DNA from 3 places in the Corynebacterium maris DSM 45190 genome. Region 2 is predicted to be linked to each of the others. Evidence: riboswitches for the same ligand, from Rfam matches in the RefSeq annotation. Region 2 holds a riboswitch; each other region holds the start of a gene.
What was found. Region 2 has a riboswitch for thiamine pyrophosphate ahead of B841_RS14260 (3-oxoacyl-ACP reductase). Riboswitches for the same ligand answer to the same signal wherever they lie in the genome.
Positions count from the first base shown of each region.

Region 1: another riboswitch for thiamine pyrophosphate. It lies ahead of thiM (hydroxyethylthiazole kinase); the one in region 2 lies ahead of B841_RS14260 (3-oxoacyl-ACP reductase).
Region 3: another riboswitch for thiamine pyrophosphate. It lies ahead of B841_RS08345 (thiamine phosphate synthase); the one in region 2 lies ahead of B841_RS14260 (3-oxoacyl-ACP reductase).

Region 1 covers NC_021915.1:1,445,048-1,449,765, forward strand. Annotated here, with positions in the region: gene B841_RS06770 (class I SAM-dependent methyltransferase) at 1-746, shown strand, start outside; partial or broken gene B841_RS06775 (bifunctional hydroxymethylpyrimidine kinase/phosphomethylpyrimidine kinase) at 751-2,870, opposite strand; gene thiM (hydroxyethylthiazole kinase) at 2,867-3,661, opposite strand; TPP riboswitch at 3,651-3,755, opposite strand; gene B841_RS06790 (MFS transporter) at 3,957-4,718, opposite strand, start outside.
Region 2 covers NC_021915.1:669,204-673,921, forward strand. Annotated here, with positions in the region: gene aceA (isocitrate lyase) at 1-872, shown strand, start outside; gene rraA (ribonuclease E activity regulator RraA) at 909-1,397, shown strand; gene B841_RS03230 (short-chain fatty acyl-CoA regulator family protein) at 1,608-2,915, opposite strand; partial or broken gene B841_RS14260 (3-oxoacyl-ACP reductase) at 3,109-3,207, opposite strand; TPP riboswitch at 3,292-3,383, opposite strand; gene prpD (2-methylcitrate dehydratase PrpD) at 3,612-4,718, shown strand, end outside.
Region 3 covers NC_021915.1:1,767,924-1,772,641, forward strand. Annotated here, with positions in the region: gene B841_RS08335 (GntP family permease) at 1-1,263, opposite strand, end outside; gene rplS (50S ribosomal protein L19) at 1,482-1,826, opposite strand; TPP riboswitch at 2,054-2,167, shown strand; gene B841_RS08345 (thiamine phosphate synthase) at 2,167-2,817, shown strand; gene thiO (glycine oxidase ThiO) at 2,818-3,963, shown strand; gene thiS (sulfur carrier protein ThiS) at 3,974-4,174, shown strand; gene B841_RS08360 (thiazole synthase) at 4,181-4,718, shown strand, end outside.

The DNA.
Region 1 (4,718 bases), 780 kb from region 2:
TCGAACGCGCCGACTTGGGTGACGGGCAACGTCGGGCCGTCGAGAAGCTTCTCGACGCCGCTCAGGTCACCCGCGGCACGCACGTGCTCGAGTACCCCTCCTCGGGTGGGGAGGTGGCGATCGCCGCCGCTCAGCGGCGCGCCGCCGTCGACGTGCTGACCGGGGACCCGAAGCTGGCGTCTGCGCTGGAGGAGCGGATGCTGCTGGCCGGCGTCGACGAGGCCGTCCACACGGAGCTGGTGGACGACCCGCGGGCGTGGCGGGGGAGATACGACGCGATCATCGGCGTCGAGACCCTGGAAACGCTCGGCGGGCGCCAGCGCGACGCGTATGTCCGCGGCCTGGACCGGTTGCTGGCGATCGGCGGGCGCGCGGCGCTGCAGACGGTCGTGGCCACCGAGGAGATGACCGCCGCCGGCGCTGCCGCGCCCCAGGCGCTGCGGGCCTATGTGTGGCCCGGACTGAACTTTGCGACGGTCGCCGAATTACACAAGCTCTTCGACCGGCGCACCGGACTGCGCATCACGGCCCAGGTGCACTCCAACACCCACTACCTTGAGACGCTGCGCGCCCAACGCTCCTTGTTTGAAGGACACCTGCGCGAGGCCGCCGCCGAGGGTTTCGACCAGGTCTTCCGCCGACTGTGGGTCTTCCAGTTCGCCGTGCGCGAAGCACTGTTCAACCTCGGGATGTTAGACGCCGTGCAATTGACGCTGCGACACCGCAACCGCGGCGGTCACCGCTGAGAGATCAGCCGCGCTCCGCCTGGTCGAAGAACTCACACTCGTGCAAGGTCGAGAGAACGTACGCCCGGTGCGCCTGCGCACGTTGAGCCTTTGTGGCGGCGGCGAGCAGTCGTTCGGTGCGATCGACCGCGGCCCGGGCGGCTTCGAGAAAATCCGTTCCCGAATACATGTCCAACCAGTCGTGGTACGGGTGGTCGGGGTGATCGCTGTCCGCCAGCCGCAGGCCGACTTCCGCATACAGCCAGGCGCACGGCAGCACCGCCGCGGCGCCGACGACGTGGTCACTGCCCAAGGTTGTGGCGAGCAGATGGTCAGTGTAGGCCAGGGTGATCGGGGAGATGTCCTCGTCGCGCAGTTGCGCCCCGGCCAGCCAGGTCTGCTGCATCTCGCGTTCATCGACGATGCAGCCGGCGGCCATCTCGCCCCAGGCGACGATGCCCTCCGGCTCCGGGGAAGTGCGTGCCAGGTGCGCCAACGCCCGTCCGTACCGGATGAGGTACGCCGAGTCCTGCGCGAGGTAGAACTCGAAGTGTTTTTGCGACAGGGTGCCGTCGGCCAGTTTCCGGATGAACGGCAAGGCCATGACCTGTTCGGTGACGTCGCCGGTGGCCTCCCAGAGCGCGGCGGTGTGCGGCCCGGCGGCGGGAATCTGCGGATCCCCGGCCGTGCCGGTGGCGCGCCACGGCCGGGAGCTGGCCGCCTCCTGGAGGCGGCGGGCGCGGTGGAAGTGGTCGACCGGCCCGTTTCCTTGTCCGACCTCCAGCTGCGCGGCATGGGTGATGGACTCGTGCAGCCAGTGCGTGGACCAGCTCAGGGCGTCGGTGATCTCGGCGCCGGCGCCCAAACGGGTGGCCAGCGCAGAAGACAGCGAGCAGCCGGTGCCGTGGGTGTGCGGTGTGTCGATCCGCGCGCTGGGCACGCGGTGAACGCGGCCGTCGGGGGAGACGACGGCGTTGTCCGCCCGGGGCCCGGTCAGGTGCCCGCCCTTGACGATGACCGTCGTCCCGTGCTCGGCGGCGAAGGCACGGGCATGTTCGATCGCTTCCTCCAGGCTCGTGGCCTGCTCTGTGCCGGTCAAGGTGGCCAACTCCGGGAGGTTCGGGGTGATGACGTCGACTCGGGTGGCGAGATCGCGGACGGCGTCTTCCGCTTCCTTCGCCAGCAGACGATCACCGCTGGTGGCGACCATGACCGGGTCGAGCACGACCACGGCGTCCGGCACCCGTTCCAGGAACTCCGAGACCACCTGCGCGACGTCGGCGCTGCCGAGCATGCCGATCTTGACCGCGTCGACCTGCACGTCCGAGACGACCGACTCGAGCTGCTCGCGCAGGAAATCAATCGGCGGGGTGTGGATCGACTGCACCCCGGTGGTGTTCTGGGCGACGAGTGCGGTGACCACGCTCATCCCGTAACCGCCCGCGGCGCCGATGGCCTTCAAATCGGCTTGGATTCCGGCGCCGCCGGTCGGGTCGGTGCCGGCGATGGACAAAATGCGGGGGATCAACGGTATGCCTCTTTCAATAATTCTCGGGCGGCGGCCGCGGGGTCGGCGGCGCCCATGATCGCGGAGACGACGCAGATGCCGTCGACCCCGTGGATCGTGTGGGCGTTGGCGGCGTCGACGCCGCCGATGGCCACGGTGGCCATGTCTTCTGATCGGGCCGCCCAAGCCGCGACGGCCTCCGGCCCGACCCCGGCCGGCGCGTTGGTTTTGGTGGTGGTCGAATACACCGGCCCGAGCCCCAGGACGTCCGGTCGGCGCCCGGGAAGCGCGAGTGCGGCGTCCAGCTCGGCGTCGGAGCCGACGGACAGCCCGATCAGCTGATCTTCGTGGAGGAGCTCGCGTGCCTGGGCATATGCCACATCGTCCTGCCCGATGTGCAGGTGGGTGCGAAATTCTGCGGCGATGTGCGCGCGGTCGTTGAGAAACAGCGGCACCTCGCCGAGGATCTCGAGCAGCTGCTCGGTGGTGCGGCGAAACTCGTCGTCGCCGGCGTGTTTGTCGCGCAACTGGACGACGCTGACCCCGCCGTCGAGGGCTTGGGCCACGGTCTCCACGACGTCGCCGCCGCCGATGACCGGGTCAGTGACCAGGTACAGGCTCCAGTCGACGGGGCTCATCGGGTCTCCTCCACGCTGGTGAGCTCCCGCATGCGCTCCGGGGTGACGGCGGCAATGGCGTCGAGCCAGGCGACGGCGAAAGACCCCGGACCGTGTGCCGTCTCCGCGGCGATCTGGGCGGCGGCGCCCAGGTGCGCGTGTGCGGTGACGACGGCGTCGTGCGGGTCCATGTCGAGGCTGGCATAGGCGGCGCACAGCGCCCCGAGGGAGCAGCCTGTGCCGATAACCTGTTGCAGCATGGGCACCCCGGAGGTCAGCCAGGTGCTGCGTCCGGCGGAGACGGTCAGGTCCCGGGCGCCGGTGACGGCGACGACGCCGCCGGTGCGGGCGGCGAGGCTTATCGCAGCGTCGAGCGCGTCGTCGACGTCGATGGTGGCGTCCACGCCTCGGGCGGTGTCTCCCATTCCGGCCAGGGCGACGATCTCGGAGGCGTTTCCACTGATCACGTCAGGTTTATCGGCGAGGATGGACGAGCAGAAGTCGCCGACGGCGTTGGGGGCGCCGGCCCCGATGGGATCCAGCACCCACGGTACGCCCGCCTCACGGGCGCCACGGATCGCCTCGCGGGAGGCGACGTATTTCGCGGCGTGCGGGGTCCCGGTGTTGACCAATACCGCAGAGGAGTTCTTTGCGAACGCGGCGGCGTCTTCCGGGGCGTCCAGCATGGCGGGGGAGGCGCCGGCGGCCAGCAGGACGTTCGCGGTGGTCTGCATGACGACTTGGTTGGTCAGGCAGTGAACCAGCGGGTTCACTTCACGCAGTTTATGGGCATGACGATATAAGTCTTCCAAGGACAATTCCTTCGCTAGTGCTAGCTAGAGCAGGTTCGATGGGTGTGATCTCAGCAGCGCCCGAGAATCGGGCGATGCACCCCAATGTCACTGATCTAGTGTATCTATCTGACCGTCTCACGGGAATGGCGGGGTGGATCCTTAGTTTCGCCAATTGACGAAATGAAGAGGAGGGGAAGGTGGGTTCAGGAACGGGGGAGCAGCCCCGCAAGGGTCGAAAAACACTGATCCCCGAGCCGGTCAGGAAGATCGGCGTCGGGGATTATTCAGCGCTTAGGGACGGTGCCCTGATCCGTTAAATCGTGGTCATGTCGTCGTCTTTTGTTTCACGCATGACGATGATCGCGATCAGGGAGACGACGGATACGGCGACCAAGTACCAGCCGACGGCCTGCACCCCGAATTGCGCGGCCAGTGCCGTGGCGATGAAGGGGGCCACCGCCGCGCCGAGGATCGACGAGACGTTGTAGGCGATGCCCGAGCCGGTGTATCGGACATTGGTGGGGAAGAGCTCCGGCAACACAGCGGCCATGGGGCCGAAGATCATTCCCATCAAGAACATGCCGATGGCCAGAAACGCGGTGACGGTGCCCATGGTCGCTTCGCCCGGCTCCAGGAAGAAGCTGAAAGTGAAACCGAAGACGATGATGGCCGCCGTCGTCCAGAACAGAGTGGGTTTGCGGCCCCAATTGTCCGCGAGCCAGGCGGCGACCGGAATGCCGAGCATGAACAAAAAGATCGTCAGCAGTTGAATCTGCAGGAAGCGGAGGTAGGGGATTCCCAGGCCGACACCGGCGTCGGGATCGGCGATGCCGAAGGACAGTATCCAGGTGGTGACCAGGTAAAACAGGGTGTAGGTGCCCACCATGACGAAGGTGCCGGAGAACAGGGCCTTCCACGCGGTGCGGAAGACTGCACTGAGCGGGGATTTGACCTTCTTGCCGGTGTTGGCCGCCTCCTGGAAAACCGGGGTTTCTTCGAGCTTGACGCGCACGTACAGGCCGATGAGCACCATGACCGCGGACAACAGGAAGGGAATGCGCCAGCCCCATTCCAT
Region 2 (4,718 bases):
ACGATTCCGTCGACAACTGGCTCGTCCCGATCGTCGCCGACGGCGAGGCCGGCTTCGGCGGCGCCCTCAACGTCTATGAGCTGCAGAAGGCCATGATCACCGCCGGCGCCGCCGGCACCCACTGGGAGGATCAGCTCGCTTCCGAGAAGAAGTGTGGCCACCTCGGTGGCAAGGTCCTCATCCCGACCCAGCAGCACATCCGCACCCTGTCCTCCGCACGTCTCGCCTCTGACGTCATGGACACCCCGAGCGTCATCATCGCCCGCACCGACGCCGAGGCCGCCACCCTGATCACCTCCGACGTGGATGAGCGCGATAAGCAGTTCATCACCGGAGAGCGCACCGCCGAAGGCTACTACCACGTGAAGAACGGTCTCGAGCCGTGCATCGCGCGTGCGAAGTCCTACGCTCCGTACGCCGACATGATCTGGATGGAGACCGGCACCCCGGACCTCGAGCTCGCCAAGCAGTTCGCCGAGGGCGTCAAGGAGGAGTTCCCGGACCAGCTCTTGGCCTACAACTGCTCCCCGTCCTTCAACTGGTCCGCCCACCTGGAGGCGGACGAGATCGCCAAGTTCCAGAAGGAGCTGGGCGCCATGGGCTTCACCTTCCAGTTCATCACCCTGGCCGGCTTCCACTCCCTCAACTACGGCATGTTTGACCTGGCCCACGGCTACGCACGTGAGGGCATGACCGCCTTCGTCGACCTGCAGAACCGTGAATTCAAGGCTGCGGAGGAGCGTGGCTTCACCGCCGTCAAGCACCAGCGTGAGGTCGGCGCCGGCTACTTCGACCAGATCGCCACCACCGTCGACCCGAACTCCTCCACCACCTCCCTCAAGGGCTCCACCGAGGAAGGCCAGTTCCACTAGGAACAGGCGCCTCGCCACCATGTAAGGAATAAACCCATGTGCACCTTCATCCCCACCGCCGACATCGCCGACATCTACGGCAACGACGTCCTCAGCTGTGACACGCAGATGCGTGACTTCGGAGGAAAGACCGACTTCGCGGGCCGCATCGTGACCATCCGTTGTTTTCAGGACAACCAGCTGGTCAAAGAGATGCTGAACAGTCCCGGTGAGGGCAAGGTCCTGGTCGTCGACGCCGGTGGAAACACCCAGACTGCCATGGTCGGCGACAAGATCGCCAAGTCCGCAGCGGACAACGGGTGGAGGGGCATCGTGGTCAACGGGGCAATCCGCGACTCGGCGGGAATCGCCGAACTGCCCATCGCGGTCAAGGCCATCGGCACCAACCCCCGCAAGTCGGCCAAGGACGGCCTCGGCGTGGTGGATGCCTCGCTCACCTTCGGCGGCGTCACCTTCATTCCCGGACACACGCTCTACGCGGACAGCGACGGCATCATCCTGATGCCGGAACCGCTGATGAACTGATCCGCCCCGGATGACCCCACCTGGTTCGCTGAACTGGTCCCCGGGAGTTGGGCCGGTCAAGTCCTGGGTGGGCGGGGAAGGCGAGAGGGCATGATTCCGATACTCCATCGGGGTCATGCCCTCTTGCCCTCGCCGTAGCAGCGGCCCGGGCAGATGAAAGCTCCCCGGCAGCCGGACTGAGAAATCAGACACCGACTGCTGAGGGGCTTTTTATTTCGTGCGGTAGGGCTCTTCGTCGCCGATGTTGACGTCGACGGTGACGGTACCGCCCTCGAAGGGGAAGGCGCGCTGCGGGCACTTGTCTCGGGGACAGGTGATGCAGCCCGGGCCGATCGGGGTGCCGGTGCCGGCGGTGAGGTCCAGGCCGTCGGAGTAGACCAACCTGTGGGCCTGGTCGAGATCGCAGCCGACGCCGACGGCGAACTCCTTGCGTGTCGTGCTGAAGCCCTTGTTCGCGCCGGCGATCTGGCGGGCGACCCAAAGGTAGGTGCGCCCGTCCGGCATGGTCGCGATCTGGCGGGTCACGCGGTTCGGGGTCTCGAACGCGCGGTGGATGACCCACAGCGGGCAGGAGCCGCCGGTGCGCGCGAAGTGGAAGGCCGTCGCCGACGCGCGCTTCGAGATATTGCCGGCGCGATCCGTGCGGACGAAGAAGAAAGGGACGCCGCGGGCCCCTGGGCGCTGAAGCGTCGACATGCGGTGCGCGGTGGACTCGAAACTGGTGTTGAAGCGGCTGGCCAGCAGATCGATGTCGTAGCGGGTGGCCTCGGCGTGTTCGAGGAACTCGGTGTAGGGCATGGTCACCGCGGCGGCGAAGGACTGCGCCAGGCCGCGGCGGGCGATCGCGCGGGCCTGTTCCGTGGACAGCGGAGCGGCCATGGTCTCGATGGATTCGCCGTGGACGAGCAGGGCGTATTGCATGGAGAGTTCGAAGGCGAGCTGGGCGTCGGAAAGCCCGGTGCGCAGCACCAGCCGGCGCTCGGGGGGCAGGTAGTGACGGCGAGGGCCGTCGATCTGACCCCGGAAATCGACGGTGACTCCGGCGTCGGACTCCAGACGCGCCACGAGGCGGGGGACACGCAGGCGCATCGGCCCCAGCGCCAGTGAGAGCTCCTCGCCCGTGGAATCGAGTTTGTGGAAGTAGTTGTTGGTCGCGTAGTAGAAGTCGCGGACTTCTTCGAAGGGGCTGGTGGAAGGGGACTGGTCCTCGACCATCCGCGGAATCAGCTTCGGGTAACGGGCGACGAGGTCGGCCAACTGGTCCTCCGGCGTGCCGGGGAAGACCTCCTTGAGCTGGGCGATGGCGCGCGCGTCCTGATCGGTCGAGAAGAATCCCGCCGGGGTGTCGAACGCCTGGGACAGACTCATCAGGACAGTGACGGTCAGTGGTCGCTGATCATTCTCCAGCTGATTGAGATAGCTGGTGGAAATACCGAGTCGCTTCGCCATCTCTACCTGCGTCAGCCCGGCCGTGCGACGGAGCGTGTGAATGCGTGCCCCCGCGAAGTGTTTCGTCACGAGTGTTCAGCCTCCCAGAACCATGTGGTGCCAGCGGGTTTCACCAAGTTTGCAGAATGCGCTGTTTATATCTGCCTAAACTTACTCACTCCGCAGTGGTCTACGCCACCGGCTGGGGGGTGGGGTGCTGGTCCATCACGGGCCCGCCGTCGACGACGAGGTTCTTGGTCAGGCTGCGGGTCAGCGACAGCAGTGCGGCCTTGGAGGCGTCGCCGTCGAAGGAGAAATCGATGAGAGCGTTGTTGACGACGGTGGCCACCGGGGCCCCGAACGTCTCCGCCGCATCGGCGAGCTCCTCGGCGGCCACGCGGGCGCCCTCGCGCAAGAAGGCTTCGGAGGTGCTCTACTGGTTCACGCGTTCCTTACGCGGGTACGGCGTAAGGCAAGCGGACATTCCCTACGCCAGTGCTGACTGGATCAGGTTCGACGGGTGTGTTCTCAGCCGCTACGGCGCCCCGTGTCACTGGGGGGGGGTGAGACTAACGGGACGTACGTGCACATCCCCCCGCGCGGGGTGCGGGACGGCGGATGGTGTTCCTCGAACCGCCCGTGACCAGCTGGTTCCACCAGATTCGCAGAAATCCGGGAAAGGTTCAACGGAAATTCACTCCCTTCACCGTGACCTGCGACACGAAATCTCCCCTAGGTTGATGGGCAGCACACCAGAACCCGTTTCACCTGCTGGAGGAAACCACCATGATCGACCACGTCGTCCACACCCGTCGCTCGGCCGAAGACTTCCCGTACGAGGAGCACCTCGCCTACAAGGTCGCCCGCGTCGCGGCTGACCCGGTGGAGGTTCCGGAAGAAACCACCGAGATGATCATCAACCGCATCATCGACAACGCCGCCGTCTCCGCGGCGTCGGTGACGCGCCGTCCGGTGACGGTGGCGCGCCGACAGGCGCAGGCGCACCCCTCTGAGCGCGGCGCCGCCATCTTCGGCATCCCCGGCACCTACTCTGCGGAGTGGGCGACCTGGGCCAACGGCACCGCCGTGCGTGAGCTGGACTTCCACGACACCTTCCTCGCCGAGGAGTACTCGCACCCGGGCGACAACATCCCCGCGATCCTGGCCGCCGCACAGACCACCGGCAAGAACGGCCGCGACCTCATCCGCGGTCTGGCCACCGGCTACGAGATCCAGGTCAACCTCGTGCGCGGCATGAGCCTGCACCGCCACAAGATCGACCACGTGGCGCACCTGGGCCCGTCGGCGGCCGCGGGCATCGGCACCTTGCTGGGGCTCGACGTGGACACGATCTACCAGGCCGTGGGCCAAGCGCTGCACACCACCACCGCCACGCGGCAGTCGCGCAAGGGACAGATCTCTTCCTGGAAGGCTTTCGCGCCGGCCTTCGCCGGCAAGATGGCCGTCGAGGCCGTCGACCGCACCATGCGCGGTGAGGGCGCCCCGGCCCCGATCTGGGAGGGCGAGGACGGCGTCATCGCCTGGCTGCTGGCCGGCCCGGAGCACGAATACACCATCCCGTTGCCCGCCGAGGGCGAGGAAAAGCGCGGGATCCTGGACACCTTCACCAAGGAGCACTCCGCCGAGTACCAGGCGCAGGCGCTGATCGACCTGGCTCGCCGCATGAAGGCCACCCTGGCAGACAAGGACGTGTCCACCGCGGACATCGACTCCATCGTGCTGCACACCTCGCACCACACCCACTACGTCATCGGCACCGGCGCCAACGACCCGCAGAAGATGGACCCGACCTCCTCGCGCGAGACGCTGGATCACTCCATCATGTACATCTTCGCCGTCGCCCTGGAGGACGGGAAGTGGCACCACGTCGAC
Region 3 (4,718 bases), 1.1 Mb from region 2:
GAAGCCCGAGTCATTGACGTGGGAGGCGATGACGGAGCCGGCGGCGCACGCGATGGTGATCGCCACGATCTGCATGTCGCTGAACCCGCCGGCGAGCACGGCCGGGGCCATCAGGCCGGCGGCGGTGGTCAGCGCGACGGTCGCGGAGCCCTGGGCGACGCGCAGGACGGCGGCGACGAGGTAGACCGCGAGAATGACCGGCAGGCCGATGCCGTCCATGGTGTCTTTGAGCGCGTCGCCGATGCCCGAGGAACGCAGCACGCCGCCGTACATGCCGCCGGCGCCGGTGATGAACACGACGGAGGCGATCGGGCCGAGGGAGGAGTCGAGGATCTTTTCCACCGCCGAGCCCGTCTCACCGCGGCGCAGCCCGAGCACCGGGATCGCGACCAGCACGGAGATCAGCAGCGCGACGCCGGAGGTGCCCAGCATGCTGAAGGCCTGCGCCCACAGCTCGTCGCCGGCGATCAGGCCGGCCTTGGTGGCGAAGTCGGCGCCGGTGTTGAGGAAGATCAACAGCATCGGCAACAGCAGCATGGCGATGACGGTGCCGACCTTCGGCGGATCCTTCACCTCTTCGGCGTCCCCGCCGAAGATGGCCCGGGGCAGGTCGTCCACGCTGAAGGAAAACCGCCTGGACACGAACTTTCCCCAGAGATAACCGGTGACATAGAAGGTCGGCACCGCCACGAGCAGTCCGACGATGATCAGCAGGCCCAAGTTCGTGCCGAAGAAGGTGCTGGCGGCGACCGGCCCCGGGTGCGGGGGCACGAAGACGTGCATGACGGAAAACGACGCGGCCACCGGGATGGCGTAGAGCAGGACCGGCCCGCCCAGGCGGGTGGCGACGGCGAAGATGATGGGCAGCATGACCACCAGGCCGGCGTCGAAGAACATGGGAAAGCCCAGGAACAACGACGCCACGCCGAGCGCGAGCGGGGCACGCTTTTCGCCGAAGCGCCTGATCATGGTGTCGGCGAGCACTTGGGCGCCGCCGGAATGCTCGATGAGTTTACCCAGCATCGCGCCGAGGCCGACGAGGATGCCGACGTCGCCGAGGGTGGAGCGGAACCCGGCCATGGAGACGTCGTAGACGTCGCCGAGCGGGATGCCGGCGGCGATGGCCGTGAGGACGGACACCAGCACCAACGTGATGAAGGCGTGCAGCTTGAACTTGATGATGAGGATGAGGATGAGGGCGATGCCCGCCGCGGCGATGCCGAGCAGGGGGCCTGCCCCTAGGGTTTGCTCCCAGGTGTCCATGCGTGAATCCGTTTCTCGATGAGCCCGCGTCCCGGTTCCGACGGCGGGCCTACGGCTGACCGGCGGTGTGCCGGCGGGCTAAAAATAGCACTGGCCCCCACCGCAGGCGCCCACGACATGCCCGGTTTCTCATTGAAAGCAAGACACCCCGCCGCGACCGGCACGTATGCCAGTCTGCGACGGGGTGTCGAAGCGCGTCCCCTCAAGGGACTGACGGCTTAGCGACGCTCCTTGATGCGGGCGGCCTTACCGCGCAGCTCGCGCAGGTAGTACAGCTTCGCGCGACGGACGTCGCCCTTGCGCTTGACCTCGATCTTGGCGATGTTCGGGGTGTGGACCGGGAAGGTACGCTCCACGCCGATGCCGAAGGAGACCTTGCGGACGGTGAAGGTCTCGCGGATGCCGGAGCCCTGACGACGCAGGACAACGCCGGTGAACAGCTGGGTACGCTCGGTGGCGCCCTCGATGACCTTGACGTGCACGTCGAGGGTGTCGCCCGGACGGAAAGCCGGGATGTCGTCGCGCAGCGACGCTGCGTCGACCTTGTCGATCATGTTGCTCATTGCAATTCCTTAGCTTTTCGGGACAGAGGACCCTGGCGGCGCTTCCCTGGCGGGAGGCTCAACCGGTTCGTATCCGTAAACAGAGTCACGCGAACTGCCGAAACCCGGACGTCGTCCGGAGATCGCACAGTCAACCGGCACATTGTCCCACACCGACGCGACTGAATCCAAATATCCGCCCGGCTCTTGAGCCGTCGATCAAGTATGTGACACTGTGAGATGACCCCAGACACACCCACGGGCGCCCGAGGCATCGGGCTGAGATCGCGCTGTAACCCGCGCGAGACACCGTTCGAACCTGTCCGGCTAGCACCGGCGAAGGAAGTGAGGGCATGCCGCCATGACGCCTACCCGAAACCTGGATTTACGCTGCTACTTCGTGACCGGCCCAGGCGACCCCGCCCGAGTCGTGGACACCGCCCGCGCCGCGGTGGCCGGCGGCGCCGGCGTAGTGCAGGTGCGCAGCAAACCCATTGACGCACGCACCTTGACGGAGCTGACCGCGGCCGTCGCCGAAGCAGTCACCGAGATCAACCCGCGGGCGAAGGTGCTCGTGGACGACCGCGTCGACGTCGCCCTGGCCCTGCGTGCCCGCGGCGCCCCCGTCCACGGCGTCCACGTCGGCCAAGACGATCTGCCGGTGCGTGACGTGCGCGCCCTGCTCGGCCCAGACGCGGTCGTCGGGCTGACCACCGGCACGCTGGAGCTGGTGCGTGCCACCCACGACGTGGCCGACGCCCTGGACTACCTCGGCTGCGGGCCGTTCCGCGCCACCCCGACGAAAGACTCCGGCCGTGCCCCGATCGGCCTGGCCGGATACCCCGACCTCGCCGCCGCCTCCCCGGTCCCCCTGATCGCCATCGGCGACGTCACCGCCGACGACGCCGCCGACCTCGCCGCCACCGGCGTCGACGGAGTCGCCGTGGTGCGTGGCCTGATGAACGCCGCCGACCCCGAGGCGTATGCCCGCCGCATCGTGGAGGCGTTCTAAATGCCACAGACCGCCCACGTCATCGGCGCCGGCGTGATCGGGCTGGCCACCGCCTTTGAACTCACCGAACGTGGCGTGCCGGGCGCCCGGGTCACGATCCTCGACCCGGACCCGGCGAGCGGGGCCACCCACCACGCCGGCGGCATGCTCGCCCCGGCCGCCGAAGTGCAGTATCGCCAAGAACCGCTGTTTCCGCTCATGTTGGAATCCGCGGCCCGCTACCCGTCTTTCGTGGACCGACTCCACTCCGCCACCCCGCTGCCGACCGGCCACCGCACCGACGGCACCCTGGTCGTCGCCGGCGACCGCGCCGACGCCGGCCACTTAGAGGATCTGACGCGGTATCAGCACACCCACGGCATGGCCGTCGAGCGCATCACGGTGCGCGAGGCCCGCCGGATGGAACCGTCGTTGAGCCCCGCCATCGCCGGAGCCGTGCACATCCCGGGCGACCACCAGGTCTCCCCCAGACTGCTGGTCGCCGCGCTGCGCGATGCGTTGACGCGCCGGGGCGTGCGGTTCGTCGCAGACGAGGTCACCAACCTGGTCCGCGACGGGGCGGGCGCGGTGACTGAGGTCGTCGGCGAGCGGACCCGCCACGATGCCACCGGCGCCCAGGTCATCCTGGCCAACGGCCTCGGCGCCGGGCGCGTGGGCGGCTGGTTCGACGAGACCAACCCGCTGCGGCTGCGCCCCGTCTACGGCGACATTCTGCGCTTGGGGGTGCCCGCCGCCCTCGATCCGCTGGTGAGCAAGGTGATCCGCGGCTTCGTCGAGGACCGGCCCGTCTACCTCATCCCGCGCGACGACGGCACCCTGACCCTCGGGGCGACCAGTCGCGAAGACATCCAGCCGAAGCCTCGCCTGGGCGGCGTCTACGACCTCATCCGTGATGCGGTCGCCCTGGCGCCGGGCGTGGAGGAAACCACGTTGTTGGAGACCACCGTCGGCGCTCGCCCCGGCACGCCCGACGATCTTCCCTACCTCGGGGCGGTGGCGGAGAACCTGGTGGTCTCCACCGGGTATTTCCGCCACGGCATCTTATTGGCCGCCCTCGGCGCGGAGGCCGGCGCCCGGCTCGCCTTAGGGGAGAGTCCCGACGTCGACCTCCGTGCCTGCGCCCCTGTCCGTCACTCCCACCTATAAGGAGACCATCATGAAGTTCACCGTCAACGGCGAGTCCCACACCGCCGCGGCCGCCCCCACCGTCACCGAGCTCGTCGACGACATCGTCGGCGCCCGGGAGGGCGTCGCCGTCGCACTCGACGGCGCCGTCGTGCCCGCCTCCGCATGGGCGGACACCCGTATTGCCGAGGGCGCCGAGGTCGACGTCCTCACCGCCGTGCAGGGAGGTTAAGCAGCCATGTCCCTGACCATCGCCGACGTCACTTTCGATTCCCACCTCGTGATGGGCACCGGCGGCGCCAGCTCCCACGACTTGCTGGAGCAGGCGCTGGTGGCCTCCGGCACGGAGCTGACCACCGTCGCCATGCGCCGCCACTCCCCCAGCACCGGCTCAACCGGCGAATCCGTCTTCGAGCTGCTGCGTCGCCTGAGCATCGCCCCGTTGCCCAACACCGCGGGGTGCCGCACCGCCCGCGACGCCGTGATCACGGCCCGCCTCGCCCGCGAGGCGCTCGGCACCAGCTGGGTCAAGGTCGAGGTCATCGCCGACGAACACACCCTGCTGCCGGACACCACCGAGCTCATCGACGCCTGCGAAACGCTCGTCCACGAGGGTTTCACGGTCTTGGCCTACACCTCCGACGATCCGATCGTGGCCACGCGCCTGGAGGACGTCGGTTGCGCGGCGGTCATGCCGCTGGGCTCGCCGATCGGCACGGGCCTGGGCGTGCTCAACCCGCACAACATCGAGCTGATCTGCTCGCGGGCGAACGTGC